Prochlorococcus marinus str. MIT 0918: one gene and its partner. The protein of the gene in region 1 interacts with the protein of each later gene in a pairwise test. Links are inferred from orthologs where the notes say so. Each region holds a gene or a part of one and is shown on either strand. Other genes may lie near its edges.

Region 1 (16,678 bases):
AAGGGGCTACCCTTCGTCTGCACTGTCTTGCAACGAAGCCATATCTACCTCTACGGAAGGCCCCATAGTGGAACTTAAATAAAGACTTTTCCAGTAACGGCCTTTTGCTCCACTAGGTTTATTTCGATCAATTGTTCCATGTAAAACTTTTAAGTTCTCTAGAAGGTCTTCTGCTGAGAAGCTTGCTTTCCCAAAACGAACGTGAATAATTCCTGCACGGTCTGCTCTGAACTCAAGTTTTCCAGCTTTGAATTCTTTGATTGCATTCCCAAGATCAGTTGTGACAGTTCCAGCTTTCGGATTGGGCATTAGACCTCTAGGTCCAAGTACTCGGCCTAATTTGGCTACCTTTGGCATCATGTCAGGTGTAGCAATTAAAAGATCAAAATTCATCTCTCCTTTGTTTATAGATTCAATTAATTCTTCTTCACCAGCTAAATCAGCACCTGCTGCACTTGCTTCAGCTACTTTTTCACCTTTAGCAATAACAGCTATACGTACTTTTTGCCCTGTTCCTTTTGGGAGAGTAACTGTTGTTCGAATTTGTTGATCAGTATATTTAGGATCAATTCCTAAACGAGCATGAGCCTCTATGGTTTCATCAAATTTTGCAGTTGCATTTTCTTTAACGAGAGAAATTGCTTCTAGAGGTGAATAGGGCTTATCTTCTATTTTTGAAGATAAGGTTGTCATTCTTTTGGAGAGTTTTTTCATAAGAGAGTAGGGGTGCTGTCGACAAATTTGTCTCCCCCTTGATAGTTGGGAAGCCTACTTGAAAAGGAAATAAAGAGAAAATTAATCCGTTATGGAAACGCCCATGTTCCGAGCAGTCCCTTCAATAACCCTCATTGCTGATTCTATGTTGTTGCAATTGAGATCGGGCAATTTGGTTTTGGCGATTTCTTCAAGCTGAGCACGATTTATACTACCTGCTTGCCCCTTGGCTGATTCCCCTGATCCTTTAGGGATTCCTGCAGCCTTAGTAATTAGGACTGATGCAGGGGGGGTTTTGGTGATAAAAGTAAAACTTCTATCTTCAAAGACAGAGATTTCAACAGGGATAACAAAACCGGCTTTATCTTGAGTTCTGGCATTGTATTCTTTGCAGAATGCCATAATATTGACTCCATGTTGACCTAAAGCTGGGCCAACTGGAGGCGCTGGATTAGCTTTGCCAGCCTGCAGGGCTAACTTGATCACAGCTACAGTTTTCTTTGCCATCTTCTTGAAAAGGGATTAATTACGAATTGCCTGGTTAAAGGAAAAGTTTGTTAAAAGGTTTTGGTCAACCTATTGGTTTGTATGCCCAGAACTAATTATGCATGAACAAGGAATCAGTTAGTTAATTCTGTTTATTAATTTGAGAGAATTCTAGTTCTACTGGAGTTTCTCTTCCAAAAATTGAGAGTAGAGCTTTTAGTTTGCTTCTTTCTCCAGAGACTTCTATTACTTCGCCTTGGAAATCTTTAAAAGGTCCTGAAGTGACAATAATTTGATCGCCTTCAGTCAAATCAAGCTTAACAACAGTTTTCTTTTCTGCTGCTCGTTTGAAAATCCTATTTACTTCTTGCCTGCTTAGTGGTCTTGGTTTTATATGACCTCTTCCTTTCCCAGTAGAGCGACGATCTTCAGCTCCAACAAAATTAATTACATTAGGAGTGCTCCGAACAGCCATCATAGTGTCTTCATCAAGGATCATTCGAACAAGTACATATCCAGGGAATACTTTTTCTTCGGTAGATTGCCTACTGCCATCTTTTTTTAATTTTACAGCAGGTGTGTGAGGAATTTCAATTTCTATAATTCTATTGCTAACTCCCAGAGTCACTGCTCTTTGTTCAAGTGTGGCTTTGACTTTTTTTTCACAACTGGATGCAACCTGAATTGCATACCATCTTGCGATACTGGTTTTAGCTGAAGAAATACCTTCGTCTTCTACTTGAGAATTAGGTAGATCCATTATCTCTAAGGGTTCTTGAATCGTGGGATCAATCTCTGACACTGTTAAGAGGAATTAGGTGGATGGAAAAGTTGAAAATTCTTGGTTCAACGGAAAATGTGTGATGCGCCCCAACCATAAAAACGGCTTACAGCTGCAATTGATGCTGCAGATAGTGAAACCATTAATATTACGGCTATTGATTCACTAAAAAGTTGTTGCCGACTGGGCCAGACAACTAATTTTAACTCATCGATAGTTGAGCTAAGAAAACCTTTGTTAATTGAAGGTTTATCTTCACTATCAATAGAATCTGGTTTTGGGCTTTCTTGAGGAGTTGAACTTGTCACGGTGTTTAAGCTTGAGGCTAATATGGCCTGCATGCAGGAGAATTATTCATCCGGCAAGCTAATAGCCTAATTGATAGTCTAGATATCATTATTTTAATTTTCTGCCAAAAATTCTAAAGAATTTGGATTTTCGTCAGAAGTTATTACTCTAATAGCTTTTGCTCCTATAAATTTATCTTCTAATAATTTTGTGGCTAAGGGATTTTCTATGCGCCTTCTAAGAATTCTGCTTAAAGGTCTTGCTCCATACTCAGGTTCATAGGCCTCTAGCGCCAGTGCTTCTATAGTTGCGTTATCAATTCGAAATTCTAAATTTTGTTCAGCAAGTAGATTTGTGAGATCTATTAATTGAAGTTGAATTATTTTCTTTAAATTCTCTTTGTTAATAGGACTAAAGCGAATGATTTCATCTATGCGATTTAAGAACTCAGGTCGAAATTGTTGATTTAATGCTTTTTCAATAGTTGCATCAAGGTTTGCTTCAAGATCATTTTCAGCTTGGATTTGTTGTTGTAATAACTTCGCATTCTCTAAGATTGCTCTGCTTGCAAGATTGCTTGTCATTACAACAACAGTATGGCGAAAGTCAATCGTTCTTCCTTGAGAATCAGTTAATCGTCCATCATCAAGGACTTGTAAAAGAATATTAAATACATCTGAATGAGCTTTTTCTATTTCGTCTAACAAAAGAACTGAATATGGTTTTCGGCGAATTGATTCGGTTAATTGTCCACCTTCTTCGTATCCAACATATCCAGGAGGTGCGCCTATCAATCTTGCGACAGCATTCCTTTCCATAAATTCACTCATATCTAGTCTTATCAGTGCCTCAGACTCGTCAAATAATGAAGCAGCCAAAGTTTTAGCAAGCTCTGTTTTACCTACTCCTGTAGGCCCTAAAAAGAGGAAGGAGCCTATAGGTCTTCGTTTGTCTTTCATGCCGGCTCTAGCTCTTTTTATTGCTGCAGCAACTGCTTTTACAGCTTCAGGCTGGCCAATTACTTTATTTGCCAAATCTTTTTCTAAGTCCAATAGCTTTTGTTTTTCTCCCGCAAGGACTTTGTTGACCGGTATTCCAGTCCAACGAGCAACTATATCTGCAATATCTTCTTCTTCAACTTGATATTTTATAAGTGTATTATCATTTTCAATAGAATAGTTAATTTCATATATTTTTTGTTTGAGATCATTTAAGGTTTCATTTTTAAGTCTTGCAGCCTCTTCCAGGTTCCCTTCTTCTTCTGCTTTTGCGAGTAATACTTTAGTGTCTTCTTCATCTTTATTTAATTCATTTAATTCTTCCATTAGTTCTTTTTCTTGTTTCCATTTCTTAAGCAAATTATTTAGATGTATAGCTGTTAAATCTATTTCTTTCTCAATATTTTCTATTTCTCCTAATTGACTAAATTTTTCTCTATCTATTAATTTAAGTTCTAACTCATTAATTTTAGACTCAGTTGCTAAAATAATCTTTGGTTTGTTATTAGCTTCCATCTTTAATTGTGCTGATGCTTCATCAATCAGATCAATAGCTTTGTCAGGCAGGCAACGATCACTTATATATCTGTCTGCAAAACGATTTGCAGCAATTAAAGCTTCATCAGTAATTTTAACTCCATGATGGCTCTCATAACGCTCTTTAATTCCTCGTAAAATCTCTACACTTAAGTCAATATTTGGCTCTTTAATCATTATTTGTTGGAACCGTCTGTTCAATGCTTGATCTTTTTCAATTGTTCTACGATAATTTTCTGGAGTAGTTGTACCAATACATCTAATATCTCCTTTGGCCAAAATTGGTTTTAATATACTTCCAGCATCAGTACTAGATCTTTCAGGACTAAGAATTGTATGCAAATCATCTATAAATAAAACAACACCTGATTTCGTTTTGCTTGCTTCTTCAAGAATAGATCTAAGTCTTTCTTCAAATTGACCTCTAAATTTTGCACCTGCTATTAATGCACCAATATCTAATGAAATAAGTTGCAAAGATTTTATTGAATCAGGAACTTCATCAACTACTATTTTTTGTGCTAATAATTCAGCTATAGCTGTTTTCCCTACTCCTGGTGCGCCAATTAAAATAGGATTATTTTTACCTCTTCTAGATAAAACTTTAATAGTTAAATGAATTTCTTCTTCTCTACCAATGACAGGATCTAATTCTCCTTTTTTAGCTGCCAGAGTAAGATCCTTCCCATAGATTTCTAATGGACTAGGCTGATTTTCTATTTTTAATGGTTTTACAATCTCAACTGAATCACTCCTAATGATATTGGACGGTTTGATTTCCCTGGTTTGATCATTTTTAATTGAAAAATTGCTATTCGTAGTATTTCTATTTAATATTTTCTTCGATTTGATATTTTTAGGTAACCGCCTTAATTCCCCTTCTAAAATTTCACTAGTGAGGCCTAACTCGTTAAAAATTTCAGTACCAATTCTTTTATCTCTTCCAATAGCTATAAGTAAGTGTGATATCTCTATGAACTTTGAACCCCACCTGCAGCGAAAATTATTTGCTGTATCGAAAAGAATTTCTAGATCTTCCCCAACAAATAATTTATTTGATTTTGTAGTTTCTATACTTGCAAGAAACTCTTCTAACTTATCTAAAAGTTCAGCTTGATTAATTGGTAATGCATTAATTGTTTCCTGATAGATTCTTTCTGTAAAAAGGACTTGAAGCAGGTGTTCTATATCTAAGTATTCATGTCTCCACCTTTTTGCTTCTTCTTCGCTAGCAAGGATTAGATTCCATGCATCATCACTAAAACAGTCAGGATTAGTGGTTAAGCTTTTGGACATGGTTTGTTTTTGGCTGGTCATATAAGAGATCTGATTTATTGGTTCAAATTTCTTGAGGAAATTTCAATTAATTCAATTTTGTAGCCATCTGGATCTTCTATGAAGGCAATAATTGTTGTCCCATGTTTCATTGGCCCAGGTTCTCTAGTTACTGTGCCACCATTTTTTTTAATTGATGCACATGTTTCATATATATTTCCAACTCCAAGAGCAATATGACCAAAACCATTGCCCAAATCATAATTCTTTGTATCCCAGTTGTAAGTAAGTTCAAGTACTGTGCCCTCCTCTTCTGACGCATATCCTAAAAATGCAAGCGTAAATCGACCAGCGGGATAATCTTTTTGCCTTAAAAGTTTCATGCCAAGTGTTTTGGTATAAAACCAAATGGATTTTTCTAAATCTCCAACACGCAGCATTGTGTGAAGTATTTGCATGTTGTGATGCCTATTTTTGGATAATTTATATCTTTTTCCTTTAATAATTTCGCTTCTTCCAAGCTTTGCAAATACCTTAAACTTAAAAAATAGTGACTCAATGGGTCTAAGAACTCATAAGATTGAAGAAAAGCTAATTTTTCACGTGATTGATTCTCTTGATCTAGTAATTGATACAATCTTTGCGAGAGAGGTTCTAGACTCAAGGGGGAATCCCACTGTTGAGGCTGAAGTTTTACTAGAAGGAGGAGCAAAGGGAAGAGCAATTGTCCCCAGTGGCGCAAGTACAGGGGCCTATGAGGCCCATGAACTTAGAGATGGTGGCAAAAGATATATGGGGAAGGGAGTTACAAAAGTAGTTGAAAATATTGAAGAACGTATAGCTCCTTCTCTTTGCGGTTTATCAGCGTTTGATCAAGTTACTGTTGATTCTGTAATGCAGGAGCTCGATGGAACCGCTAATAAAGAGAATCTTGGAGCAAATGCAATCCTTGCTGTAAGTATTGCTACGGCAAGATCTGCAGCTAATGCTCTTGATATGCCTCTCTATCGTTACTTGGGCAATCCTATGTCTACATTATTGCCGGTGCCATTAATGAATGTAATTAATGGAGGTGCTCATGCTGCCAACAATCTTGACTTTCAAGAATTTATGTTAGTTCCTCATGGTGCTAAGACTTTTCGAGAATCGTTGAGGATAGGCGTGGAAGTTTTTCATACTCTAAAAAATCTTCTGAGTGATAAGGGTTTATCTACAGCAGTTGGAGATGAAGGTGGTTTTGCTCCAAATCTTTCAAGTAATAAAGCGGCAGGGGATTTGCTTGTTCAAGCAATAGAGAAAGCTGGTTTTATTCCGGGAGAACATGTTTCATTAGCTTTGGATGTGGCCAGTACTGAATTTTTCAAAGATGGTTTTTATAGCTTTGGAGGCAGTAATTTTTCTAGTGAAGAAATGATAGAAGAGTTAAAAGTGTTAGTTAATTCTTATCCAATCATTTCTATAGAAGATGGATTGGCTGAGGATGATTGGGACGGATGGGAAATTTTGACTAGGGAATTAGGTGGAAAAATTCAACTTGTTGGAGATGATTTATTTGTTACCAACTCAACTCGTTTAAGTAAAGGAATTGACAAGAATATAGCTAATTCTATTCTTATAAAAGTCAATCAGATTGGCTCTCTAACAGAGACCTTGCAAGCTATAGATCTTGCAACTAGATCAGGATATACAAGTGTTATTAGTCATAGAAGTGGTGAGACAGAGGATACCACTATTGCAGACCTTGCCGTTGCGACAAGGGCTGGACAAATAAAAACTGGTTCATTAAGTAGAAGTGAAAGGGTGGCGAAATATAATCAACTGCTTCGTATTGAAGATGAATTAGGAGCACAGGCAGTATATGCAGGATCCAAAGGGTTGGGACCAAGAGGAAAAGCGATTTGAATTTTTTAATTAACAATCAATGAGTTAAAAGGGGTTTTTACTTGTTACCTTGAATTTTTTCAAGTTTTTCTTCTTTTCTAATTTTCAATTGCAACTTTAACCAACCCATTGTTATTGGGAACGCAATAGCGATAGGTAATAATGAATAAATAGCCTTATTGCTAGAACCTAAAAGTGCTGCTGATATTCCAAGACATCCAAGTAAAATAGATTGCCCCATTGATTGTTGCGCATTAATCATTCTACGAAGTTGCCTGTCAGACTCACCCAGTCTTATTTGAAGTTGAAGGTCTCCTTGTTCAAGTCTTTCAAGGCTTTCATCTAAACGCTTTGGCAAACCAACAGCTTTCGTCCCTATTTCACCAAATTGTCTACCTATTTCATTAATGAGATCATTAGGATTGTTTGATGTCATGAGAGGAATTAAGTATGGCTTTGTTATCGCTATTAAATTAAAGCTTGGGTCAAGACTTCTTCCTACTCCTTCAAAAGTGGAGAGGGCGCGCATAACAAAAATTAGTTCAACAGGTAGTCTAAAAGGCTGATTGTAAACTAATTCATAAAGATCTGCCGATAATTTTTCAATAGTATCTTTGCCAAATGGAGGAGTCAGACGCTCTTTTAGCATTATTCTAATTAATCTTCTTACAGGGCCTAAATCTATACCTTCTTCAAGTAGGCCACTTTCCTGAAATTCTTTTACTAGTTTTGAGGCATCTTTTAATGCTGCAGCACGTACCATTTTACCAAGTCTTTCTCTTAAACCATCTGAGACCATTCCCATCATTCCAAAGTCATAAAAGATAATTGAGCCATCAGAAGAAATAGCTAAATTTCCAGGATGTGGATCTGCATGAAAAAAACCAAATTCAATAAGTTGTTTTAAATAGTTGGATGCTCCTCGTTCTGCAATTTCTTTAGGGTTTAGACCATTCTTTAAAATTTCCTCTTGATTATTGATTTTAATACCAGGGAGATAATCTAAGCAGATAACTTTTTGTGAGCTTAATTCCCATATCACTCCAGGAATTTTAATTTGTGGATCTTCTAGAAATTGTTGTCGAAACCTTGCTGCATATTGAGCTTCTATTCGAAAATCTAGTTCTTTAAGTAAAACTCTTTTACATTCATCTGCGATCGCTATCCAATCACGACCTTTGCTGAAATATTTACTTTTTTGAAGTAAAACCGCAACTTGTTTCATGACCTCAAGATCAAGCTTGAAGAAGTTTTCTAACCCAGGGCGTTGAATCTTGAAAACGACTTGTCTTCCACTTCGTAAGCATGCTTTATGAACTTGTGCAATTGATGCTGCAGCAATGGGGACCTCATCCAGATCAATAATTTCTTTACAGCGTTCGCCTAATTCGATTTCTAATAAACTTTGAACTGTCTCAAAGTTAAATGGTGGGACTTTATCTTGTAAGCCTGCTAATTCGATAATCCAACTTTTGGGCAAGATATCAGGTCTTGATGAGATTAATTGGCCAAGCTTTATAAATGCAGAGCCAAGAGCAAGTAGTTCTTGTTTGAGCCATTTAGCTCTGTCCTTTTGCCGTTTTTCTTGTTTGTGAATTTGAAAGCCAGTTACATAGCTCCATTTTTGAGAGTCATACCATAGAAAAAATAGTAATAAAAACACTGATTTCCAAATTCTTACTGCTCGTATATTTCTACGAAATATTTTTTGTAAAATGTTAAACGAGTTCAAATTCAACCCTCAATACTTTTAGTTATTATTGAAATTTTTTCTCTGATTCTATCTATTTGATTTTGAGAACTTTCAGGCTCTTGATTTTGTAGTGGACTATCCTGGGAGACTGTCTCAGGATTGTTAATTGCATCTAGACGAAAAGCTTCATTAACAATTTCTTCTTTTAATGCATCCCATTCTTGTTCAATTCGATCCGGAGCATTCTTAAATAAAACAGATGCTTCGGAAATGGAAGAAACAATTATTTTCTCACAACGTACTTTTAGCCTGCTAACAGTGGCTCTTAGAAAAGTTTTAGATGACACCATAGCTCAACTTTAATAAATTCGACTTTATAAGATTTTGGAGTAGTTATGGCTTTGGAAGTGTTTTGAAAAGCCTATTAAAGAAACTTTTTTCCTCTTTTGACAAGCCATCAATTTTTATTTCTATGATTGGAGTCACTATAATATCATCATTTTTCGATAGATTGGATAAGTTTTCTTTGGCGAATTTTGATTGGTTTAATAGCTTAATTTTAGATATTATCTTTTTATCAGTTAAATCAGGATCATTTTCATCATTTTTTGATGAGTTATTCTTCATTAAGGATGTGTTTATTTTGGGTGCAAAATTTGAAATGTTATTTTGCTCTTTTATATCGGTTCTCCTTTGCAATTGATTTGAATTTTCAATTTGAATAGCTCCTTTTATAGAATCAATTTCAGTATATTTTTCTTTTATATTTTCTTGTATACCTGCTAGTTTGTTTTGTTGGTTTTCTGCCTTTAAAAAATGGTTAGTTATTTTGTAACCAATCGCAAGGCAAACACCAATTGTAAAAGGAAATAACCAGAATATTAGAATTTTTCTAATCATACTTAGTTTTTAATGCATGCATTTTAGTTCATCTATTCTAAAATTATACTATTTTTTTCTTGCTTAGAACTATTAAGCCTAAGAATTAATTTAATTGCTTCTATGTTGTAATTTAGTCTGTTAGACGATCAAAAACAATTTTTTTAGTTCTCAATAGATTTTGAAATAGAAATATTCTTGCTATTAAGCTTTGATTATTTTTCTTCTTTCTGCGTTCTAAGCTTTATAAAGTAATAGCAAAGCAATTTAACCCGAGGGTGAGTTTTGGAAACAATTGAAACAGATGTGGTGATAGTAGGAGGTGGCCCAGCTGGTTGCAGCTGTGCTCTTTACACATCAAGAGCAGATCTAAAGACAGTTATTTTAGATAAGAACCCTTCGGTTGGAGCTCTTGCCATTACGCATCAAATTGCAAATTATCCTGGAGTCCCAACGGATATGAGCGGAGAAGATTTATTGAATTTGATGAGAGACCAAGCTGTTAAATATGGTACAGATTACCGTCGAGCACAGGTTTTTGGAGTCGATGTCAATGGGGATTGGAAAACCGTATATACACCAGAGGGAACTTTTAAGGGAAGAGCGCTAGTTCTTGCTAGTGGCGCCATGGGCAGGCCAGCTTCTTTCAAGGGTGAAGCCGAATTCTTAGGACGAGGTGTTAGTTATTGCGCTACTTGTGACGGAGCTTTTTATAGAAATCGAGAAGTTGCTGTAGTTGGAGTTAATAAAGAGGCGATTGAAGAAGCCAATGTTTTGACTAAATTTGCATCTACTGTTCATTGGATTACATCAAGTGACCCTAAAGCAGATGATGCCCATGCTCAAAGTTTAATAAAACAATCTAATGTAAAACATTGGAGTAGAACTAGGTTGCTCGAAATACAAGGTAATGATCAAGGCGTGTCAGGAATCCTTTTGAAAAATCGAGCTAAAGAGGAGAATCAATTAGTTTCTACTGAAGGTGTATTTGTTTATATGAGTGGCTCTAAACCTATTACTGACTTTTTAGGGGATCAAATTGCATTGAAAGAGGATGGAGGTGTTGTAGTCGATGACTTTATGTCTACTACTTCTGAAGGAGTTTGGGCAATTGGTGATATTAGAAATACTCCTTTTAAGCAAGCTGTTGTCGCTGCATCAGATGGATGCATAGCTGCTATGGCTATTGATAGATTTTTGAATAGTCGTAAATCTATTCGTGTGGATTGGGTTCACACCTGAAAAATATATTCATTTATTTTCAAATTTATAATGGAGTTGCCTCGGATACATAGGCAACACCACCATAATAATTCAATATAGACTTTATATTTTCTCTTGTTTTATTAATAATATCTTCATCGCAAAAAACTATTACGTGTGCATTAGCTCCTAATCCTGAGAATTCCATATCTTCTGAAACTATTGTTTCAGGGCCTCTGCCAGTAGCATGTTTCATGACTGTATAGCCTGGTGCTCCTGCATTTTCAAGAGCAGTTAGAATTGCGTCTAATTCTCTCTCGCTAAAGATAAGATCTAATCTTTTCATTCTTGGTGCGCTAAGAAGGAATAAATGTGTTCACTAATCCCATATATAGTGGAATTCCAATAACTATATTAAAAGGAAATGTTAAACCAAGAGTAGTTGAAATGTAATAACTTGCTTTGGCTTCAGGAACGGTCATGCGCATAGCTGCTGGTACTGCAAGATATGATGCACTTGCACAAAGAACAGCAAATAATAAAGCATTACCAGGACCTAACACTAATGCTTTTGCGACAGCTATTCCCAATAATGCATTAAATAGAGGTATTAGTACAGCAAAAAATATTAGAAATGATCCTGCTTTTCTTAAACCAGGTAGTCTTTGGGCAGCGACTATACCCATATCAAGCAGGAAGAAGCACTCTGCGCCATAAAATAACTTGCCGGTAAATGGTTGCATTTTTTCAACACCGCTTGGATTATGTGCTGCAGTTAAAAATCCAATTAATAGACTGCCAAGAAGTAAATAAACTGATCCATTGAGAACAGACTCTCTTAATATCGTTCTCCATTTCATTGGTCTTGAATCTGGCCTTCGATTTTTTGTGCCTGCTATCTTTACTAAAATAAGACCAACAATAATTGCCGGCGATTCCATTAGTGCAAGAGCAGCAACCATAAAACCGTCAAAAGGTATATTTTGACTTTCTAAAAAACTTTCAGCTGTTATAAAAGTAACTGCACTTATTGATCCGTAAGCTGCTGCAATAGCTGCTGAATTGAATACATCAAGCTTAAGTCTGAGAATTACAAAACAAATTAATGGAATGACAAGAGACATAATTATAGCTGAACCAACAGTAGGTAATACTTGACCCCCTAACCCACTGCTTTCAAGTTCCATGCCCCCCTTAAAACCAATTGCTAAAAGTAGATATAAAGAAAATAGTTTTGGTAATGGTGCTGGAATCTCTAGATCAGAGCGAAGAACAACAGCAACTATTCCTAAGAAAAAGAAAAGGACAGGAGGAGTAAGTACATTTTGTAAGACAAGATTAGTCTCCATAAATTAATAGCTAATTGATGCTTTTAAACGTTATTAAGATCATTACTGGCTGCTTGAAGAGCTTCCTTCCTTGACCCAATTAGACCTTTCACTCCAAATTTAGATAATCTATCTTTCACTCTGCCGGTTGCTCCAGCGACATACGCTTTTCTTGAGTTAATTTGCGCTTCCTGCATCATATCTTCAATAGCTAATGTCGCTGTAACTCCTAGTCTAGGAACATCAGTAATATCTAAAATTAATATTTTGTAGTTTCGAATTAGCATCATTCTTTCTGTGATACCTTTAGCTGCTCCAAAACTGAGTGGGCCTTTAAGTCTAAATAGCATTACCTCACCAGCGCAACTTTCTAATATTTTTTGCTCATCCTCAGGTAAAGGTAGATCTTGCATTGAATTTTCAAGAGGGTTATCAGCATCCATTCCTTCTAATTGAGTTTGCGTAATTGAATCTATTGTGAGCATATTTGCAATAAAAACTCCCACTAGAACTGCCCAGATTAGATCCCAAAAGACAGTCATCAATAATACGCCATACATTACACTTGCGGTTTTTAAAGAAAGTTTGTGAGCTCTAAGTAAGAAACCCCAGTCAATAATATCTAGGCCAACTTTTATAAGAATTCCCGCAAGAAGGGCTGTTGGTATTTGTTCAGCAAGTGGACCAGCACCAACTAATACTATTAACAATACTATTGAATGAACCATGCCAGAGAGGGGGGTGGCTCCTCCAGATTTGACATTGATAACTGTTCTCATAGTTGCTCCAGCACCTGGGAGACCAGAAAACATTCCTGCTATAGCATTGCCTATCCCTTGTCCTATTAGTTCTCTATCTGAGTTGTGACGTGTTTGTGAAATATTGTCTGCAACTAATGAAGTTAATAAAGAATCAATTGCCCCTAATACGGCAAGAACTAAACCTGCTTTGAAAATTATTGGCAAATATTGATTAAAGCTAGGAAGATTAAAAGATGGAACTCCTCTTGGAATCTCTCCAATTCTATCTAATGCAGTATTTCCAAAAAGAACAATTGAGAGAGGAGTAACTATTAAAAGAGCTAAAAGGGGAGATGGAATCCATTGACTAACTTTCCTTGGAGTTAAGAAAACTATTCCAAGAGTCATTATTGCAACTCCAATTGCTGCTCCATTAGGTTCAAAATTAGAAAAAACTGTTGAGAGAGATTCTATTACGCCACCTCTAGTACTAATTCCTAATAGAGGTCCAATTTGCAACGCAATAATAATCACTCCAATTCCAGACATAAAGCCTGAAACAACTGAATAAGGGACAAGAGTTATATATTTACCAAGTTTTAATATCCCAAATAAAATTTGAAATAATCCTCCAATAACAACTGCAGCCATTACAAGTGGCAAAATTTGTTGAGCTGAAAGGTCTCTTGGTACACCTACTGCGGCAAGACTTGCAACCACTCCCGCAACTGTTACGCTCATAGGACCTGTAGGCCCACTTACTTGAGCTGGCGTGCCACCAAATAAAGCTGCTAAGAAACCAACAACGACAGCTCCATACAAGCCATATATTGCACCACCAGGACCAAGCGCTGCATTCCCAAAAGCAAGTGCTAGTGGAAGAGCTACTACTGCGGCTGTTACCCCTCCTAAAACGTCCCCTCTAATATTTTTCAGATGAAAACCATGAATCAGAGCCACTGAAAACTCTCCATTGTTCATTTAACTTGAAGCAGCTTATCTTGTAGAGGGTACTTATTGCATTTTTTGTAGAAACAAATTTAAAGCCATTTACGATTGATGTGGAACTAAAATGAGCCAGAGGAAGCTTTAGGCTCATTATTCATTTTACTTTGTTCATCATATGGACCTCACTTATCGGCCTCGACGACTTCGTAAAACACCAGCTTTAAGAAGTATGGTGAGAGAAAACATTATTACTCCTTCAGATTTTATTTATCCATTATTCATTCATGAAGGTGAAGAGGTTGAGCCCATTGGAGCAATGCCCGGAGCTAATCGATGGACTATGAATAGTTTGGTTGATGAGGTTAAAAGAGCTTGGAGCTTAGGAATCAGATGCATAGTTTTATTCCCAAAAGTTGCTGAATCTTTGAAAACAGAAGGAGGAGAAGAATGTTTTAACAAAAATGGGTTAATCCCCAGAGCAATTAGGAAATTGAAAGAAGAATTGCCAGAGATGACAATTATGACCGATGTTGCTTTAGATCCATATTCAATAGATGGACATGATGGAATTGTTAGTCAGGAGGGAGTGGTTTTAAATGACGAGACAGTAGAACATTTGTGTAAGCAAGCTATTGTTCAAGCTCAAGCTGGAGCTGACCTTATAGGACCTAGTGACATGATGGATGGACGAGTAGGTGCTATTCGTGAAGCTTTAGACGATGAAGGTTTTGAGAGCGTTGGAATTATTAGCTATACCGCAAAATACTCTTCTGCTTATTATGGACCTTTTCGAGAGGCACTTGACTCTGCTCCACGCGCTTTAAATTCTAAGCCAATACCCAAGGATAAAAGCACCTATCAAATGGATCCCTCAAATGCCAGGGAAGCTATTACTGAAGCGTATTTAGATGAGCAAGAAGGTTCTGATATTTTAATGGTTAAGCCAGGGTTAGCGTATCTCGATATTATTTATCGCATAAGACAAGAGTCAGAATTGCCTATTGCTGCTTACAACGTTAGTGGTGAATATTCAATGATTAAAGCTGCTGCTTTAAAAGGATGGGTTGATGAAAAGTCAGTAGTATTAGAAACTTTGTTGAGCTTTAAAAGAGCAGGCGCGGATTTGATTCTGACTTATCATGCATGTGACGCTGCTAAATGGTTACAAGATTAATGAAAATCATGAGTAAATTTGTTACTTATTTTTTATGTATTAGGTTATAGAGTATTAGAGAGAGCTTCAAATGTCTGCCTTAAAGTGTATAGCAAATGTTCAAAGACTTGGCCATGTAGCTATACGTGTAAAAGATGTCGAGAGGGCAAAATTGTTTTATATCAATTTAGGTATGAAACTAGTTTGGGATGATCAAGACTGGTGTTATTTAGAAGTTGAGCCCGGTAAAGATGGTTTGGCTTTGTTAGGACCTACTTATAAAGCTGCCGGGCCCCATTTCGCTTTTCATTTTACAGATAAAAGCGAAGTCGAAGATGCTCACAAGAATTTGATCAAATCTGGAGTGGAAGTTGGCTCGTTACATGATCATCGAGATGGGACAGCCTCGTTTTACCTTAAAGATTCTGAAGGTAATTGGTTGGAAATGCTTTATCACCCACCTGAAGGGATCTTTTCTAATCAATAAGACAGTGAGTAATTCTTGAATGGGCCTTATAGATAAGAATTCTGAATCATATATTGCTGATATAGCCTTTCAAGAAACCCTTGATTTATTGGAGTGGCCAAGGCTTTGCGAGCAACTTGCATCATTTGCATCTTCATCAGTAGGGAGGAAAAAATGCTTGCATTCTTCAATACCAAATAATTTTGAGACTAGTCATCAATATCTTGCAGAGACTTTAGAAATTGGCTCTTTAGATGAAGAGATTGAAGGAGGTATTAGTTTTCATGGCATAAATGATTTAGAAGATATTATTTTGAGATGTTCTAAAGGAGGTGTTCTAACTGGGATTCAATTATTGGAAGTTGCTGAAACACTAAGAGCTGCTCGTCGATTGCGTCGTCAAATTGAACAGCCAGAAATTAGGCCACACATATCCTCACTTGTTTCTAATTTCGTCACATTACCTGATCTACAAAGACGGATTGAATTCATGTTAGAAGAAGGTGGAAGAGTGGCCGATCGATCAAGCCAGCAATTGTTTGAATTAAGGCAAAAGGCGAGTCGATTGAGTGTTGAGAGAAAAGAATGTTTAAAAGAGGTTGTAAGGAGGCATCATGCGGTTTTGCAAACCACAGTATTAGCAGAACGTTTTAGCCGTCCTGTTATGGCATTAAAAGCTGGAGCACTTGATCAAATTTCGGGGACTGTTCATGACACTTCTGCTTCAGGTAATACGGTTTATATAGAGCCTCAAATTGTTATCCCACTAGGTAATAGAATATCTAAAATTCAAGACCAAATTTTAGTAGAAGAGCAGAGAATATTATCGGATTTAAGTAGTCAAGTAGGTAAAAACTTCGAAGAGCTTGAACATCTTTCTCAGGCTTTACCAAAATTGGATTTTGCTTTAGCAAGAGCACGATACGGAAAATGGATAGGAGGTATTGCTCCTTCGATAAAAAATGAACCCGAATCAGATTTTTTGATTCAGGAATTTCGCCACCCTTTGCTTGTTTGGCAAGAGCATTATGAAGATGGTGAGCCGGTTGTGCCAATTAGTTTTGAAATCTCTTCAAGTGTTATGTCTGTTATTATTACTGGCCCAAACACAGGTGGTAAAACAGTTACTTTAAAAAGCATTGGATTGGCGATTCTTATGGCTAAGTTTGGTTTGTTATTACCATCAATTGGCGAGCCTTCTTTACCTTGGTGCCATAAGGTTTTAGCAGATATTGGAGATGAACAATCACTTCAACAAAATTTATCAACTTTTAGTGGACATATAGTTCGTATTCGACGAATTCTTAA
Region 2 (16,456 bases), 1.0 Mb from region 1 along the record:
GTCAGCCCACTCTTTAGTCATTGCAATAGCAGGGTCATATATTAATTGTCCTTGAAAATGCCCCCCAAGAGCCCTCATTGCAGCGGCCGAGATAACACCCTCAGGAGCAGCACCAATCCCCATTAAGCAATGAGTCCCAGTACCAGCAAAGCCACAAGCTATTGCTGCTTGAACATCTCCATCAGAAATTGGTTGAACTCTAGCTCCAGTAGAACGAATTTCAGCAATTAAATCCTTATGCCTAGCTCTATCCATAACTACAATAGTCAATTCACTAACTGCCAAACCAAGACAGTCACTAAGAATGCTGATGTTTTTAGTAGCACTATTACGGATATCTACTTTGCCTTTAGCAGCAGGAGGAGCTGCTAATTTTTTCATATAAAAGTCTGGGGCATTAAATAATCCACCTCGGTCAGATGCTGCTAAAACAGCCATAGAACCTCTTTGATTGTTAGCACATAAATTCGTGCCTTCACATGGATCAACTGCAAAATCAACACCTGGTCCAGAGCCGCTACCCACTTCTTCACCTATGTAGAGCATTGGCGCTTCATCTCTCTCTCCTTCACCTATAACTATTCTTCCTTGCATTTCAATAGTTCCCATTCTTTTACGCATAGCTTCAACAGCAGCAGCGTCTGCTTCATCTTTTTTACCTAACCCAGTAAGTTCGGCAGAGGCTATAGCTGCCTGTTCGACAACCTCGAGAATTTCTTGAATGAGAGTGCGGTCCACTTTAGTTTTGGGAAATAAAGAAAGGGCTTAAGCAAAAGAACCCAGATAGGCAGGACTATAAATGATCGCCGAATATATCCGATCAAAAAAGCATCCAAATAAGAGGGTTAATTATTAGCTGAATAAGGGACAACTTTATCAGTGGAGGGACAAAGAGAGAAAAAAATACAATTAATTTATAGAATCAAGAAGTAATTTTCAAAATATCGATGAGCTCTAAATCACTTGTCATAGCGCCTTCGATCCTTTCTGCTGATTTTGCTCGGCTAGGAGAAGAGGTTGAAGCTATTGATAAAGCTGGTGCTGATTGGATCCATGTAGATGTCATGGATGGGCGATTTGTTCCAAATATAACTATTGGTCCATTAATTGTTGAAGCTCTGAGGCCAGTAACAAAAAAACCATTAGATGTACATCTGATGATTGTTGAACCTGAAAAATATGTAGAAGATTTTGCCAAAGCTGGGGCTGATCACATTTACGTTCAAGTTGAAGCATGTCCTCACCTTCATAGAAACTTGGGTCAAATTAAAGATCTAGGTAAAAAAGCTGGTGCAGTACTAAATCCTGGTACAAAGCTAGATACACTTGAGTATTGCTTGGAATTATGTGATTTAGTCTTAATAATGAGCGTGAATCCAGGATTTGGAGGGCAAAGTTTTATTGAAAGTCAAGTAGATAAAATACGTGATCTACGTCATATGTGTAATGAACGTGGTTTAGACCCTTGGATAGAAGTTGATGGAGGAATTAAAGCAAACAATGCGTGGAAAGTTATAGAAGCAGGTGCCAATGCAATTGTTAGTGGATCAGGTGTATTTAATGAACCTGATTATGCTAAAGCTATTGAGGGAATTCGTAACAGTAAAAAGCCATAGATAATAATATTTTTATTATAGAAACCATCCATAGCTATGGAGTCCAACGCCAAGAAGATTGACTCCTATATAACAAATTAATATTACAAATAAACCTATAACAGCAATAATTGCTGGCTTTCTCCCTTGCCAGCCTCTACTTAACCTGGTGTGTAGATAAGCTGCATAAATCAACCAAGAAATTAATGCCCAAGTTTCTTTTGGATCCCAACTCCACCAACTACCCCAAGCCTCGTTTGCCCAAACAGCACCACTAATAAGGCCAAATGTTAGAAGTAGAAAGCCAAAAGAAATTGTTCGATAACTTAAATTATCTATTTCCTCTGCATTAGAAAAATTAACTGGCGTTAAATTATCAATTTCAGGTAAAAACTTTCTGAATGATTTTTCCCGAAAGCCACCTATTCCCATTGAATTAGTTCTAAGCTGAAGGCTGGTGTTTTTATTAGTAAGAAAAACTGCAAATGATAACAAGGAACCTAAAATTAACGCCGCATAACTACACATAATCACACTTACATGCATAACCAACCAACTGGATTTAAGTGCAGGAACTAATGGAGATGATATTTTTAGCCCATCAGGCAAAGCAAAGCTTGCAAAAGCTATAGACAATAAAGATATTGGCGTCAATATTGCTTGAATTAATGGAGATGGCAAAACCCTTTCAATTAAAAGCTGAGTAAAAGTAAATCCCCAAGTCAAAAAGCATAGAGATTCATAAAGATTACTAATAGGGAAATGGCCAGACATCAACCATCGAAAAACCAATTGAGTAGCAAGTACAAAATTAGCCAATGCGATTAAAACTCTTACTGAACTAGAACTAGAACCACTTGAAATTTTCCAGAATGCAATAGGAAGAGATATTAAAATCAAAAAGAATGCTAAAAGACCCATTGCTATGGCTGGGTCTGCAAACGTTAAATCAAAAAGAGAAAAATTCATAATAAATTCATGCTTCACAATTTAATTGCTAATCACCTGCTTTATATAGCAAATAAATACCACCAGAAAAAGAAATTAAAACTGGAGACCATGCTCCTACTAAAGGGCTTAAAGCCCCAGAAACTCCTAAAGAACTAAAAACAAAACTGAGAATATAATATATAAGTATTAATATAATACTCATTGCAAAGCCCTGACTTTGACTAGTTCTTTCATACGACTTACATGCAAGTGAACTTCCTATTAAACTAAAGACTATACAAGCCATAGGCAAAGTAAATTTTTCCTGAATACGTACTTTCATTCTCCTAGCTTCCTTTAAATTTCCTGACAATTCATATAATTTCTCAGCTTTAAGAGCATCAGAAAGTGTCATATAGTTTGCATCTTTTGGTATCTCGGCAATCTTATTTGGGCCAGAATCAAGTGGGTAAATATAATTCTCAAACCTAATAGATGTAAAACCTCCACTTGGTGAAATAGTAAGAATATTGCCATCTTGAAAATCCCATGTTGCATTAGGTTCATTCCAAAAACCTCTCTTGGCTACCAACATTTGCTTATATCCTAATCTCGAGAAATCTAATACTGTCACGTCTATCATTTCCTTATTTTGAAACTCCTTTGCATAAAACAAATGCGTCATACCATCTACTGAATCATTTGATGAAGGATCAATTATTTTACCAAAGCGAGAATACATAATATCTGTAACATAATCAGAATGCATTGAGACTCCTAATCCTTTTCTTAAAGTTGCTTCTGCATTTTTATTCGAAGAAGGAACTATTAAGTCATTAAAAATAAATGTAATACCTGTCATTAATACACCTAAAACTAATGCGGAAGCTATTATCCTTTTTGTAGATACCCCTATACTTTTTAAAGCTTTAATTTCGCTGTTAGATGATAATCGACTATATGTTAATAAAGTAGCCATAAGTATGGCCATAGGAAAAGAAAGAACAAGAAAACTTGGAAGTTTAAACAAAAATACTTGTATAGCAAATTTCAATGAAAGACCTGACTCAACTATCTTTCTGACCAAATCAAACATCACACCAACAGAAAGAGATACTACAGTAAAAGCTGATATTGCAAAGAAGAATGGTGGTAATAATTCTCTAATAAGCCATCTATCTAGAAGAGGAATTACCTTCCATTTAGAAGAAATAAATCTCTGATATTTATTTAAAAAGTTCATAAGAATTATGAAAAATGTATTCAACTAAAGTTGAAATTCTTCACCAAGGTAATGAGCTCTCACTTGGGGGTTTATCGAAATTTCTGAGGAAGTTCCAGAAGCAAGTATTTTTCCATCACTGAGAATATAAGAACGGTCAGTAATGGCAAGTGTTTCTCTAACATTATGATCTGTAATCAATATTCCCATCCCTGCAATTCTCAAGTTTTGAATCAAATTCTGAAGATCTACTACTGCAATTGGATCAACGCCTGCAAATGGTTCGTCCAATAACAAATATTTAGGTCCTGATCTCCCTAAAGCAAGTGCTCTAGCGACCTCGCAACGTCTTCTCTCACCTCCAGAGAGTTGATATCCAAAACGATCCAAAAAAGAAATAAGATTAAAATCATTTATTATCTGTTCTCTTCTAATTCTCCGATGAGAGGAATTAGAGAGACTTTGGGCAAGAGCAATATCAAGATTTTCTCTGACTGTAAGGTTTCTAAAGATACTTGCCTCTTGAGGAAGATAGCCAATCCCTAAACGAGCTCTATAGGTCATAGATAAATTTGTTACCTGTTTTTCATCTAAAGCAACACTGCCAAAATCTGGAAAAAATTGACCTATAGAAAGATTAAAAGTAGTTGTTTTCCCAGCACCATTTGGGCCAAGAAGACCTACAACCTCACCTGGATTCACCTTTAAAGAAATATCCTTGACAAGGTCTTTCCCTTGTAGAGCTAATGAAACTTGATCAAGAATTAGGCTCATGATTAAAAGTTTAATATGGCATTGAGTGTTTTAGTTAAATAAATTTAATTATCAGATTTATATATTAATACGAATAGTGAGCTTAATAGAAAACATACAAATTAAAAATATAGTTACTAGCTTAAATTATAATTATTCAAATAGTGAAAATAAATCTCATTTCATCATAAGCTTTGGCAATGGTGTATTATCTAAGCTCAAACCACTCTGCAGTAATTTTAATCGTATTTCAACAATGTTAGAAAACTGAATAAGGTCTAAACCTAGATCAGGCAAATTAGTTTTTTTGATTTTCCCCAAACCTTCACCGTACAATATAGTGGCTCCTGAGTAATTTTGATTAGATAAATGCACCTCTGCCACAGCGATTTGTAATATAGCTTGTATTGTTAATCTTTCTTTACCATTTGTTTGATGCCATATTTCTTCAAAAACATCATGAGCTACATACCACTCTTGATTATTAAACAAATCAATAGCATGGTGAAAATTACTATCTTTTTGAGATAACAAATCTTCTGATTTAGTAGAGTTCATTTAACGTTTAACTTTCTTTTTATCTTTTAGTTTCCTTAACCTTATAGATTCAGGTGTAACTTCTAACATTTCACCAGGACCTATATATTCTAAAGCCCTTTCTAGTGTTATTTCTATTGGTGACTGTAAAGTATCAAGTTCTTCAGCTCCAGCGGAGCGCATATTAGTTAGTTGCTTTGTCTTACATATATTAATTTCTAAGTCTTGAGGTCTATTATGTTCACCAATGATCATTCCTTTATAAACCTTTGTTCCAGGGGATATAAAAAATTGACCACGGTCTTCAGCATTTTTTAGCGAATAAAAAGTAGAGACGCCTTCTTCAAAAGAAATTAAAACTCCATTCCTTCGAGCCTCAAATTCTCCTAACTTAGGTCTATATTCAAAAAATGAATGGCTCATTATCCCCTCTCCTCTTGTTGCTCTTATAAATTCTCCTCTAAAGCCAATTAAACCTCTTGATGGAATTAAAAATTCTAATTGTGTTCTTCCATCATTTGTATTTAGCATATTCTGCATTTCACTTTTTCTAGTGCCAAGTTTTTCTATACATGTTCCTACTGATTCTTCAGGAACATCTAAAACTAAAGTCTCTAATGGTTCACAAAGTTGTTCATCGATTGTTCGGAAAATAACCTGTGGTTGAGATACTTGGAATTCATAACCTTCTCTTCTCATAGTCTCAATTAAAATCCCTAAATGCAATTCTCCTCGGCCACATACAGCAAATCGATCTGGAGAGTCTGTTTCTTCAACACGTAAAGCAACATTAGTAAGTAATTCTTTAAATAACCTTTCTCGTAATTGCCTACTAGTAACAAACTTACCTTCTTTGCCTGCAAAAGGAGAATCATTCACAACAAATGTCATCTGCAATGTTGGTTCATCAACTTTAATTAGTGGTAAAGCCTTGGGTTCATCAGGACAAGCTATAGTCTCACCAATATTTACATCATCAAAACCAGAAACTGCAACAATATTACCTGCGTAAGCTTCATTTATATCTATTCTCTGTAGTCCTTCAAAACCCATTAATTTACTAATTCTTCCTTGTTTAACTTTGCCATCTTCTTTTATTAAAGATGCTCTTTGGCCTGATTTAATAACGCCATTATGAACTCTCCCAATAATAATTCTTCCAAGAAAATCAGAATAATCTAAAGAAGTAATTTGCAATTGCAAAGGTTTATTTTGATCTCCAATTGGAGGTGGAACATGACGAATTATAGAATCAAAAAGAGGTTTCATATTTTCACTATCGGTTGCCATATCAGGCTTTGCAAATCCTCCTAATCCACTTCCAAATAAATAAGGGAAATCACACTGATCATCATCAGCACCCAATTCTAGAAAAAGATCTAAAACCTTATCTACAGCCTCTTCAGGATCGACTCTGGCTCTATCAATCTTATTTACAAAGACAATAGGCCTAAGACCTTGTTCAAGTGCTTTTTTAAGTACAAATCTAGTTTGGGGCATAGGTCCTTCATTAGCATCAACAATCAACAAACAACCATCAACCATGCCTAATACTCTTTCAACTTCCCCCCCAAAATCTGCATGTCCTGGAGTATCAACAATATTTATCCTTGTTTCATTATAAGTAATTGCAGTGTTTTTTGAAAGTATAGTAATACCTCTTTCACGTTCTAAATCATTAGAATCCATAACACAAGTTGGCACAAACTCGTTATCTCTAAATATTCCTGATTGATTAAGTAAGGCATCTACAAGCGTTGTTTTTCCATGATCTACATGCGCAACGATTGCAATATTCCTTAGAGATTGTTGATTAGAAATCATGAAAATAGATTCTACCTAAGAAATTTAAAGGTAATAAAAAGCATCGAGTCAAAACAATATCTCAAAATGAGTAATTTTATTAAAAAAGCCTATTTTGATTTAGAGTTTTTTTCTATTCGCATCCTCTTGTTAGCTGGTTCAAACTGCTCTAAAGCTTCAACTGTTCCTTCAAACCTCCAATGCCAAGGCTCATAACTGACTCCCTGAGAATTCCCCTTTGGGAAAGATAAAACAAAATGAAATCGGGCAGCATTCCTTTGAAGCCATACAAAAGCAGGAGTATTTTCAAATTCAACTTCAAAATCTGTATATCTCATCGTTCCATCTCCAAGATCAATTGCATAACCAGTACTATGCTCTGAGTAACCTGGCGGTGCAGAAACTTCTGCTCTTTCAATAGCAATTTGATTTCGTACTGATTTATTTTCATAAAAAATATCTCTTTGCAAATCTATAGATCTGTAACCACTTAATAAAACCAACTGAATTCCTTCTGCTGCTGCTGCAGAACTCATTTTGGATAAGGCTTTGTAAGTATCTCTATGAACAAGTAATCCTGGATAGGCAGTTACTAAATCTGTTAGGGAAGCTTCTGGATAGGGGAAATGTCCTAACAAAAGACCATCAAATGAAGAACTACCTATTAATTCATTTTCTTGAAAAGGTTGTGATGATTTCTGAAATGATAAATATTTATAAGTAAGAAAAACAGAAAAGACGGTTAAGAAAATAAAACCAAACAAAAAAGACCTCAACCATTTAGAAGAGACCCGTCTTAAAGACTGAGACCTTCTGGCAAGAGGGATCTCATCGTTAGTACTACCTCCAGGTCCTCCTAGTTTGGTCACAAAAAGAAAGCCAAAACTTATTTCGATCGTAACGGTCTTAGCTAACTACTTCATACAGTAATTCTTCTTGATGTAGGTTTTTAAATAAGACAATAAAAAATTAAACTGAAAATGTTGCGTGTTGCAGTCATCGGTGGAGGCCCAAGTGGTTCCTGTGCAGCTGAAATCCTTGCTAAAGCAGGAATCAATACATGGATCTTTGAACGGAAACTAGATAATGCTAAACCTTGTGGAGGTGCCATACCCTTATGCATGGTTTCTGAATTTGATCTGCCTGATTCAATAATTGATCGTAAAGTCAGAAATATGAGAATGATTTCCCCATCAAATCGGGAAGTTGATATTAGTTTAGATAAAGTTTATGGAAAAACTGAAAATGAATATATAGGAATGTGCAGAAGAGAAGTAATGGATGCATTTATGCGAAATCGTGCAGCTGAATTAGGAGCAAATTTAGTGAATGGATTAGTTACTAAAATAGAAACTGGTGTTAATCGCCAAGGGCCATATCAACTTATTTATTCTGATTATTCTGGGGGTGGTTCTAAAGGTGAAACCAAAAAACTAGAAGTAGATATAATTATTGGTGCAGATGGAGCTAATAGCCGAGTTGCTAAAGCTATGGATGCAGGTGATTACAACGTAGCAATAGCTTTTCAAGAAAGAATCAAGCTACCAGAAAAAGAAATGGGTTATTACGAAGACCTAGCTGAAATGTATGTTGGAACAGACGTTTCTCCTGATTTCTATGGTTGGGTATTCCCAAAATATGACCATGTAGCAGTGGGGACAGGAACAATGCAAAAGAATCAAGCACTAATTAAAGATTTACAAGAAGGAGTAAGGGAACGTGCAATGAAAAGATTAGTTAATGGAGAAGTTATAAAAGTAGAAGCGCATCCAATACCAGAACATCCAAGGCCTAGGCGTGTTGTAGGTAGAATGGCTTTAGTAGGTGATGCAGCAGGTTATGTCACAAAAAGTTCCGGAGAAGGTATATATTTTGCAGCTAAAAGTGGAAGAATGTGCGCAGAAGAAATTGTAGAAGCAAGCCAGGGAGGAAAAAGAGTTCCTAGCGAAGATGATTTAAAAATATATATAAAGAAATGGGATAAAAAATATGGTGCTACATATAAGGTTCTAGAAATACTTCAAAACATCTTTTATTCTAATGATGGAGCTCGTGAGGCATTTGTTGAAATGTGCGATGACATTGATGTACAACGACTAACTTTCGATAGCTATCTATATAAAACAGTTGTAGCGATGAAACCTCTTCAACAGCTAAAGCTCACATTTATGACTTTAGGCTCTGTTTTAAGAGGCAGAGCACTTGCACCTAAAAGCTACAAACCTGTACCCAGTGCTGTTAGAGGAGAAGAAGAAGTTAATAAAATGTTAGAGGTTAGTACAATCAAAGGAGGTATTAAAGTAGGCAACAAATCAAAATAAATAATTTCACCTTAATTATTGAACTATTAAATTAAAATCAGCTATTTGCTGAGCTTGATTAACTAATATCGATAGTAGATTTAACCTATTTTTACGAACATCCTCATTATCAGTCATAACCATAACACTCTGATCCCCATCAAAGAATTGAGATAAAACATTGGATCCAGAAGCTAAGCCATTAGCTAATTTTTCATATTTATCAGGAGATGAGCTTTTGGCTATCGGTTCAAGAGCTTTAATTATTTCCAACATAGCTCTCTCAGAATCTTTTTCAAACAAATTCGGGTCTACAAAATTATCACAGCTAACTACATTAGATGGCAATGTACTCTTTGTAGCTAATTTAGAAGCTCTGTTAACAACCAATTGAACACCTACTAATGACTTTCCTTTTCTCATCTGAGTTAACAATGAAAGTCTATTCAAAACATCTATTGGGTCTTTCATTAGTCGTTCTATAGAGACTGTCTCCCCTGCCACAGATTGAACAAGATCAATATCAAAACCAAATTCTTCTAAAAGAGCTATTATTCTTTGATGAAAAAAAGCTAACAAATCATTAAATAAATTTTCAGTGTTGATCTTGAAATCCGGGAAAAGTTCTATCCAGTATTTTGTAGAAGTAAAGATTAAATCAAATAAATTAATTTGCCATTTTTGATTCCAAGTAATTTGCAAAATAGCATTTCCAGCTCTGCGCAAAGCATACGGATCTGAAGAACCAGTTGGCCTTTCACCTTTTGAAAAAATACTCAAAAGCAGTTCTAATCTATCCAATAAGGCAAGTGCTGAGCCAGCAGCTGACTCTGGTAATTTATCGCCATATCCTCGTGGCAAATAATGCTCCATTACAGCCAATGCAACATCCTTAGACTTCCCCTCTGCAAGCAGATATTTGCCTCCCATAACACCTTGAAGTTCTGGAAATTCTCCAACCATCTGACTAACAAGATCATGCTTAGAAAAATAAGCAGCTTGTCTCAAATGAGAAAAATTAACATCTGAAATTTTAAATTTACTTTCAAAAAGATCGACAAGCCATTCGATCCTTTTTACACGATCAAACAATGACCCTAATCCATCAGCAAATGTTACTTTTTTTAATTGATCTCTACGCACTGAACTAGTCGAGGACAAATCAGTATTTATAAAGAATTTTGCATCTGCAAATCGTGCCTTTAAAACTCGTTCATTTCCTTCTCTAATTATTTTATTTGATTTAGGCAACCCATTTGAAATGCAAAGAAAAGTAGGGGTTAAGATTTCTTTTGCATCTAATGCAAGTGGATTCATTACTGCATTTTTACGATATACAGGAATATATCGTTGATGCACTTGCATTACTGTACTTAAAACTTCTTGAGGGAGTTCTAAAAAAGACTTATCAAATCCCCCCTGAATTAATGACGGTGACTCAACTAGATCAGTAAGTTCATTTATTAGCGTATTACTCAAATTAACTTCACAATTATTTGCTAGAGAATATTCTTGTACTATTTTTTGTATGAATTTTGATCTTTCCTTTCTATCTACAATTACTCCTACCTTACGCATCTTAGAAGAATAATCTTCCGATGAATTAATAGTTACTAATTCCTTAAAAAGCCTATGACCTCTACTAATTCGACCAGAAAAAACTTTAGGATCTGAATCTGGAAGACTAATAGATATTTCTCTTTCATCAATAAGAGCGACAATCCATCTTATAGGACGTGAAAATCGTATATCACCTACACCCCAACGCATAAAACGCCTACCTTGAATATTATTAATCCATTTAGGTATCAATTGAGCAAGTAAATCAAAAGCAGTTTCTCCTTTTTTAATTGTTTTTCCAAATACAAATGCACCTTTAGAAGTTTCCTTGATTACTAAATCAGTAACAGAGATTCCATATCTTTTGGCAAAGCCAATAGCAGAAACTGTTGGAGCACCATTTTCAAATGCTCTCGAAGCTGGTGGACCTTTCCGTTCTTCAATTAGATCATTAGAGTGATCAGCTAAATTATTTATGCATACTAAAAGTCTTCTTGGCGTACTAGAGCATTTAATTTCTTGAAATTCAATACGATGCTCCTGAAGATCATTACGAACTAACTCTTCAAGCTGAGGAACAACCAATCTAGCAAAATCCGCAGGAAGTTCTTCAGTGCCAATTTCAAGTAAGAAGTTAGACACAAAAATAAAAATTGTTCAACATCACTTTCTTGAAGATACAATTAAAAAGTATGATTGTAAGAGGTTAACTGGTTAAAAAAACCAATTCGTGACAACTAAAGGAGCTAAAACGAATAATCCTAATGATCTAGATCTTTTCCCCTGTATTGCTAATGGGGAAAATCACTCTAAATTTGAAGATTTTAAAGAGAATAGTCAGTTTCTAAAAGAACCTCTAAAGTCAGAACTTGAAAACTCAAACTCATATTTCTCAAATGATGCGGTTCAGTTATTGAAATTTCACGGAAGTTACCAACAAGATAATAGAGAGAATAGAAAGAAAGGATTAGAAAAAGATTGGCAAATGATGCTTCGCCTTCGAAGTCCCGGAGGTTATATACCTGGCCCTCTATTTATTGCATTAGATGACTTAGCTGAACGACTTGGGAATAAAACATTACGAGCTACAACAAGACAAGCTTTTCAAATGCATGGAATCAGAAAAGAAAATCTAAAAGAGGTTATCAATACTATTATTAAATCAATGGGATCCACTCTTGCTGCATGTGGTGACATTAATAGGAACGTGATGGCGCCTGCAGCACCATTTAACAATAATGGATATCCTACAGCCCGTAAATTGGCAAATGAGATAGCAGACTTATTAACCCCAGTAGCTGCAGAAGGAACTTACCTTGAGTTATGGGCTAATGGAAATCAAAAATATAAAATTTCTCATTCACCAAAAGTTAAAAGTATTAGAAAAAAACAATATAAAAAAGGCTTATTCAGTGGAGCAAAAAATGAACCTCTTTACGGAGCAACATATCTGCCAAGAAAGTTTAAATGTGCCGTTACTGTCTCAGGAGATAACTCTGTTGATCTTTTGACGCATGACATAGGATTAGTTGTCTTTACTAAAAAAAATGGCACCTTAAAAGGCTGTAATGTCTATGTCGGAGGAGGGATGGGGCGAATGCATAACAATGAAACTACATTTGCTCGCATTGCTGATCCTCTTGGTTACGTAAATAGTGAGAATATTTTAAGCTTGATTCAATCAATCTTGGCTTTTCAAAGAGATTATGGGAACAGAAAGCTAAGAAAAAATGCTCGCATGAAATATTTAATTCATACCAAAGGTATTAAATGGTTTAGAGAAAAACTTATCGAAGAATATTTTAAAAATGAAATTCTACAACCTAAACCTGAATTGCCAACAGAGCTAAAAGATTATCTAGGTTGGAACAAACAAGATAAAGATCTTTGGTTTGTTGGGATCCCTCTTTTATCAGGTCGACTTAGTGGAATTATTAAGTCAAAGATAAGGTTTCTAGTTGAAAAGTATCAATTAGAAGTACGCCTCACACCTAATCAAGATATATTGCTTTGTAATATAGGTAATTTCCAACGTTCCTCTATTGATCAGGAATTACAATCGGTAGGATTAAATCGCGTACCATCAGTCAATAGCATTGCAAAACATGCTATAGCTTGTCCAGCACTTCCTTTATGTGGACTAGCCATAACAGAAGCTGAACGTTTTCTTCCACAAATAATCAGTAGAATAGAAAAACAACTTCAAAATCTAGGTATTAATCGATCAATTTTGTTAAGAATGACAGGGTGCCCAAATGGATGTGCTAGGCCATATATGGCTGAATTGGCCTTAGTAGGAAGTGGTTCTAATCAATATCAACTTTGGCTAGGTGGAAGTCCAAACTTACAACGGTTGGCAAAACCTTTTCTTCAGAAAATGCATCTAGACCAACTAGAAGTAACTTTAGAACCATTATTTCTTCAATGGAAAGAAGTTTCTAGCCATTGTAGTTTTGGTGACTACATTTATAGTTTAAAAGATCAAGAAATTAATGAATTACTTTCACAAGTGTCAACTGCACCATAAAAACATTCTTTAAATTGTTTACCCCATGCCCAAAGCTGATCTCCAAAACTAAAATGCCACCATTCATTAGGGTGTTGTACGAACCCAGCCTCTTGCATAACATTTTTCAAAAGACTTCTCCTAGCATGCCATAAATACTCATTAAAAGATTGATCATGATTTTTAGTTTTAGAGTAATAATCTGGAGTTGAAACTGATCCCATAAAATCTATTTCCCCTCCCATATCTAAGGGATTGCCATTACTCAATGCAAGCGTTAAATCTACAGCAGCTCCAGTACTATGCGGTGGTGGCATAGAAGAGTCCATACATGGCAATGCCCAAAATTTGTTAACGGAGTCAATAACTTCGATTATTTCTGGATTTTCAGAGCCTAAATTTCTATTAATCCCACGTGCAATACATTCTTGATTTATTGAATATTCATACATAAACTTTTGAACTCTAATTGGTCGCCAAGCATCAAAGATAGCAAGTCGATATTTATTATGTGACTGTTTTAAAAATCCTTGAGCTGCAAGTAAACGTTTTGCAACTTCTTCTCTTAACATCCAAGGGGAATCTAAAGTCCCATATGGAGCTCCTAGAGATTGATAGCAATGAGGTTCTAGTCGATAAAGTTCTAATGGTAAAGTAACTAGTTCTTCACTGGAATGTTTTATGAGTACTTTTTGCCATGGTCTTAACACTTAAACAATCCTTTTTTTGGTAGTAGAAAAAATAAAAAACGTCTTTTATAATTATGTTATAACCTTTATATAATCAATCGGTTTACAAGATTTACCTTTTAAAAACATTTTAATTAAGTTGTGTCATAAACATTAGTCTTTTCCAATGATCTTTCAACATCTTTTTGAGTAAAACATGATGATTTAATTCAGGGTCATTCTTCAATATTCTAGATGCTTCATTTCTAGCAGACTCAAGAATAGTTTCATCATCAACTAAGTTTGCCAATGCAAAATCAGGAAGGCCTGATTGTTTTGTTCCTAAGACTTGCCCAGGCCCTCTTAAACGCAAATCAATCTCTGAAATATCAAAGCCATTATTTGAATTAACTAACACTTCTAGCCTACTTCTTGATGTAGTAGTTGAAATTCCATCAATCAATACGCATTGAGAAGCATTAGTTCCTCTACCTACTCTCCCACGCAATTGATGTAATTGAGCCAATCCAAAACGATCAGCATGATCTATTACCATAACAGTTGCATCAGCTACATCTACACCAACCTCAATCACAGTAGTTGATACAAGTATCTCGATCTGTTTCTCTGCAAATCTTTGTATAGTAGATTTCTTCTCAACGCTTGGCATACGTCCATGCAATAAGCCAACTTTATATTGAGGGAATATATCAGTAGACAACTCATGATAAGTATCTATTGCTGAACGCAATCTCAGCTTTTCAGAGTCTTCAACTAATGGCAGAACAAAATAGGCTTGAAGTCCATTCGCAACTTGATCTCTTATTATTTGATATGCCTGGTCTCTTTCATTATTGGAAATTAAGATAGTTTTAACTGGTGTTCTTCCGGGAGGTAATTCATTGATTTGACTAACATCCAAATCTCCATATAAAGATAATGCAAGGGTTCTTGGTATTGGTGTAGCAGTCATTGTCAATAAATGAGGGTGTAGTCCTTTGTTTAGTAAAAGGTTTCTTTGATTAACTCCAAAACGATGTTGTTCATCTACCACGACAAGACCTAATCGCTGAAAAGATACAGCGCTTTCAATAAGTGCATGTGTTCCTACAAGAATCTTTAAATTACCTGTTTCCAAATCAGTATAAATTCGTTTTCTATCTGAAGCAGACGTAGATCCTGTCAGTAACTCAACAGTTACATGCAATTGAGGTAGCCATTTGCAAAGATTTAGATAATGCTGTTGAGCAAGAACCTCAGTAGGCGCCATTAATGCACCTTGCCATCCTGAATCAATAGCAATTAAAAGAGCAGCAATGGCAACAACTGTTTTTCCACTACCTACATCTCCTTGCAATAATCGAGACATAGGTTGTTCCATAGCAATATCAGCCTCAATTTGATTTAGAACTTGATATTGAGATTTAGTTAATTCAAACGGCAAAAGAGTAAAAAATTTGGAAGCCAAATCAGAACATCCTTTTTTCAACGACAATATTGGAGCTTTACAGTTTTGAAGTTCTAATCGGCGTTTTATTAAGCCAAGTTGTAAAAAAAGAAACTCATCAAAAACCAATCTTCTTTTTGCTTCTTTTAGAGAATCCTTGTTACTAGGTCTATGAATTTCTCTAATAGCATCGCCTTTTTTCAGTAAAGATAATAATTGCCTACTTTCATCATTTAATGGCTCTGGCCAGACTGATGTTACAGGAAGAACTAACTGAACAAAACTTCTAAAACGATCTGGTGTTAAACCATCTGTTAAAGAATAGATTGGTAGTAATCTACCTATACTTTTTGATTTAACTAAAGAATATTGACTTTCAAGAATCTCAATCAAAGGATCATTTAAAGTTTTGCCATAACCATTCGATTTAACTAAACCACTTACAGCTACAATTGTTCCTTTAGCAAAACTTGTCTCTTGTTTTTTGAGAAAGTATCTATTACTAAATCTTCTGCCTATAAAAAATCTTGTCACCTTAATACGACCAGTTATGTCCTCAAGATGTAACTCAAGAACAGATAAATTTTTATTTCTAGGACTTGTATAAGAGTTAGCACGTCTTATTGTCGCAACAATAGTTGCTGTTTCACCTGATTCTAGGAAAGCTATTCTTTTAAGGGAAGAATAATCGACATAGTCTCTTGGGTAATATAAAAGAAGATCCCTTACCTCAATGATTCCTAAATTTTCAAAGCACTTAGCATATTTTTCACCAATCCCTTTTAGTTTTAGTATAGGTGTGTCTAGTGTAACTTGATCATCAGTTTTATTATAAGGTTGTTTAATATTTTCATTCGCATTAGATAATCTCAAATTTGGAGGTTTAAATGGTGTTATAACGTTCTGATGTTGCCTTCCTAAAGAATATAAGCATTTTCTTGTATCAATAACTAACCTACGTCTTTTAGAAATCTCACTGGATGGATACGCAATAAAAGATTGAGCAAAGAGAATAAGTTTCTTTTTAATATCCCTTTTTAAAAGTGGCGAGTCAAAAGATTCAATTTCTCGAGAGATGAACGTATGAAAATGCTCATTTCTACCTTGTATATTTTTAAATCCATTCTCAGCTTCA

What was found.
Region 2: the proteins of eno (region 1) and rpe interact in binary tests that used the Escherichia coli proteins (3 or more experiments, as listed by UniProt). The link is inferred for Prochlorococcus marinus str. MIT 0918 from one-to-one orthologs.

Annotation. Positions count from the first base shown.
Region 1 is NZ_CP114780.1:1,477,708-1,494,385, forward strand. What follows is about bases 4,869-7,831. They hold eno (phosphopyruvate hydratase), read left to right. Parts: upstream 4,869-5,682; coding sequence 5,683-6,981; downstream 6,982-7,831. Other genes in these bases: O5636_RS08005 (ATP-dependent Clp protease ATP-binding subunit), read right to left, coding at 4,869-5,100; gloA (lactoylglutathione lyase), read right to left, coding at 5,136-5,537; O5636_RS08020 (ABC1 kinase family protein), read right to left, coding at 7,019-7,831. Outside these bases: rplA (50S ribosomal protein L1), read right to left, coding at 7-714; rplK (50S ribosomal protein L11), read right to left, coding at 796-1,221; transcription termination/antitermination protein NusG, read right to left, coding at 1,343-1,960; preprotein translocase subunit SecE, read right to left, coding at 2,047-2,289; more of O5636_RS08005, read right to left, coding at 2,383-4,868; more of O5636_RS08020, read right to left, coding at 7,832-8,623; O5636_RS08025 (hypothetical protein), read right to left, coding at 8,695-9,003; O5636_RS08030 (hypothetical protein), read right to left, coding at 9,047-9,553; O5636_RS08035 (NAD(P)/FAD-dependent oxidoreductase), read left to right, coding at 9,818-10,774; O5636_RS08040 (P-II family nitrogen regulator), read right to left, coding at 10,800-11,081; O5636_RS08045 (sodium-dependent bicarbonate transport family permease), read right to left, coding at 11,092-12,084; O5636_RS08050 (SulP family inorganic anion transporter), read right to left, coding at 12,108-13,763; hemB (porphobilinogen synthase), read left to right, coding at 13,927-14,925; O5636_RS08060 (VOC family protein), read left to right, coding at 14,996-15,391; O5636_RS08065 (endonuclease MutS2), read left to right, coding at 15,411-16,678. UniProt on the Escherichia coli protein: Catalyzes the reversible conversion of 2-phosphoglycerate (2-PG) into phosphoenolpyruvate (PEP). It is essential for the degradation of carbohydrates via glycolysis.
Region 2 is NZ_CP114780.1:466,686-483,141, forward strand. The notes cover bases 41-2,781. They hold rpe (ribulose-phosphate 3-epimerase), read left to right. Parts: upstream 41-947; coding sequence 948-1,616; downstream 1,617-2,781. Other genes in these bases: glpX (class II fructose-bisphosphatase), read right to left, coding at 41-738; ccsB (c-type cytochrome biogenesis protein CcsB), read right to left, coding at 1,632-2,564; O5636_RS02515 (LptF/LptG family permease), read right to left, coding at 2,593-2,781. In the rest of the region: more of glpX, read right to left, coding at 1-40; more of O5636_RS02515, read right to left, coding at 2,782-3,768; lptB (LPS export ABC transporter ATP-binding protein), read right to left, coding at 3,793-4,521; O5636_RS02525 (DUF309 domain-containing protein), read right to left, coding at 4,678-5,058; translational GTPase TypA, read right to left, coding at 5,059-6,861; O5636_RS02535 (M15 family metallopeptidase), read right to left, coding at 6,951-7,709; chlP (geranylgeranyl reductase), read left to right, coding at 7,821-9,161; glyS (glycine--tRNA ligase subunit beta), read right to left, coding at 9,177-11,342; O5636_RS02550 (NADPH-dependent assimilatory sulfite reductase hemoprotein subunit), read left to right, coding at 11,431-13,227; O5636_RS02555 (M15 family metallopeptidase), read right to left, coding at 13,182-13,916; ATP-dependent DNA helicase RecG, read right to left, coding at 14,026-16,456. UniProt on the Escherichia coli protein: Catalyzes the reversible epimerization of D-ribulose 5-phosphate to D-xylulose 5-phosphate.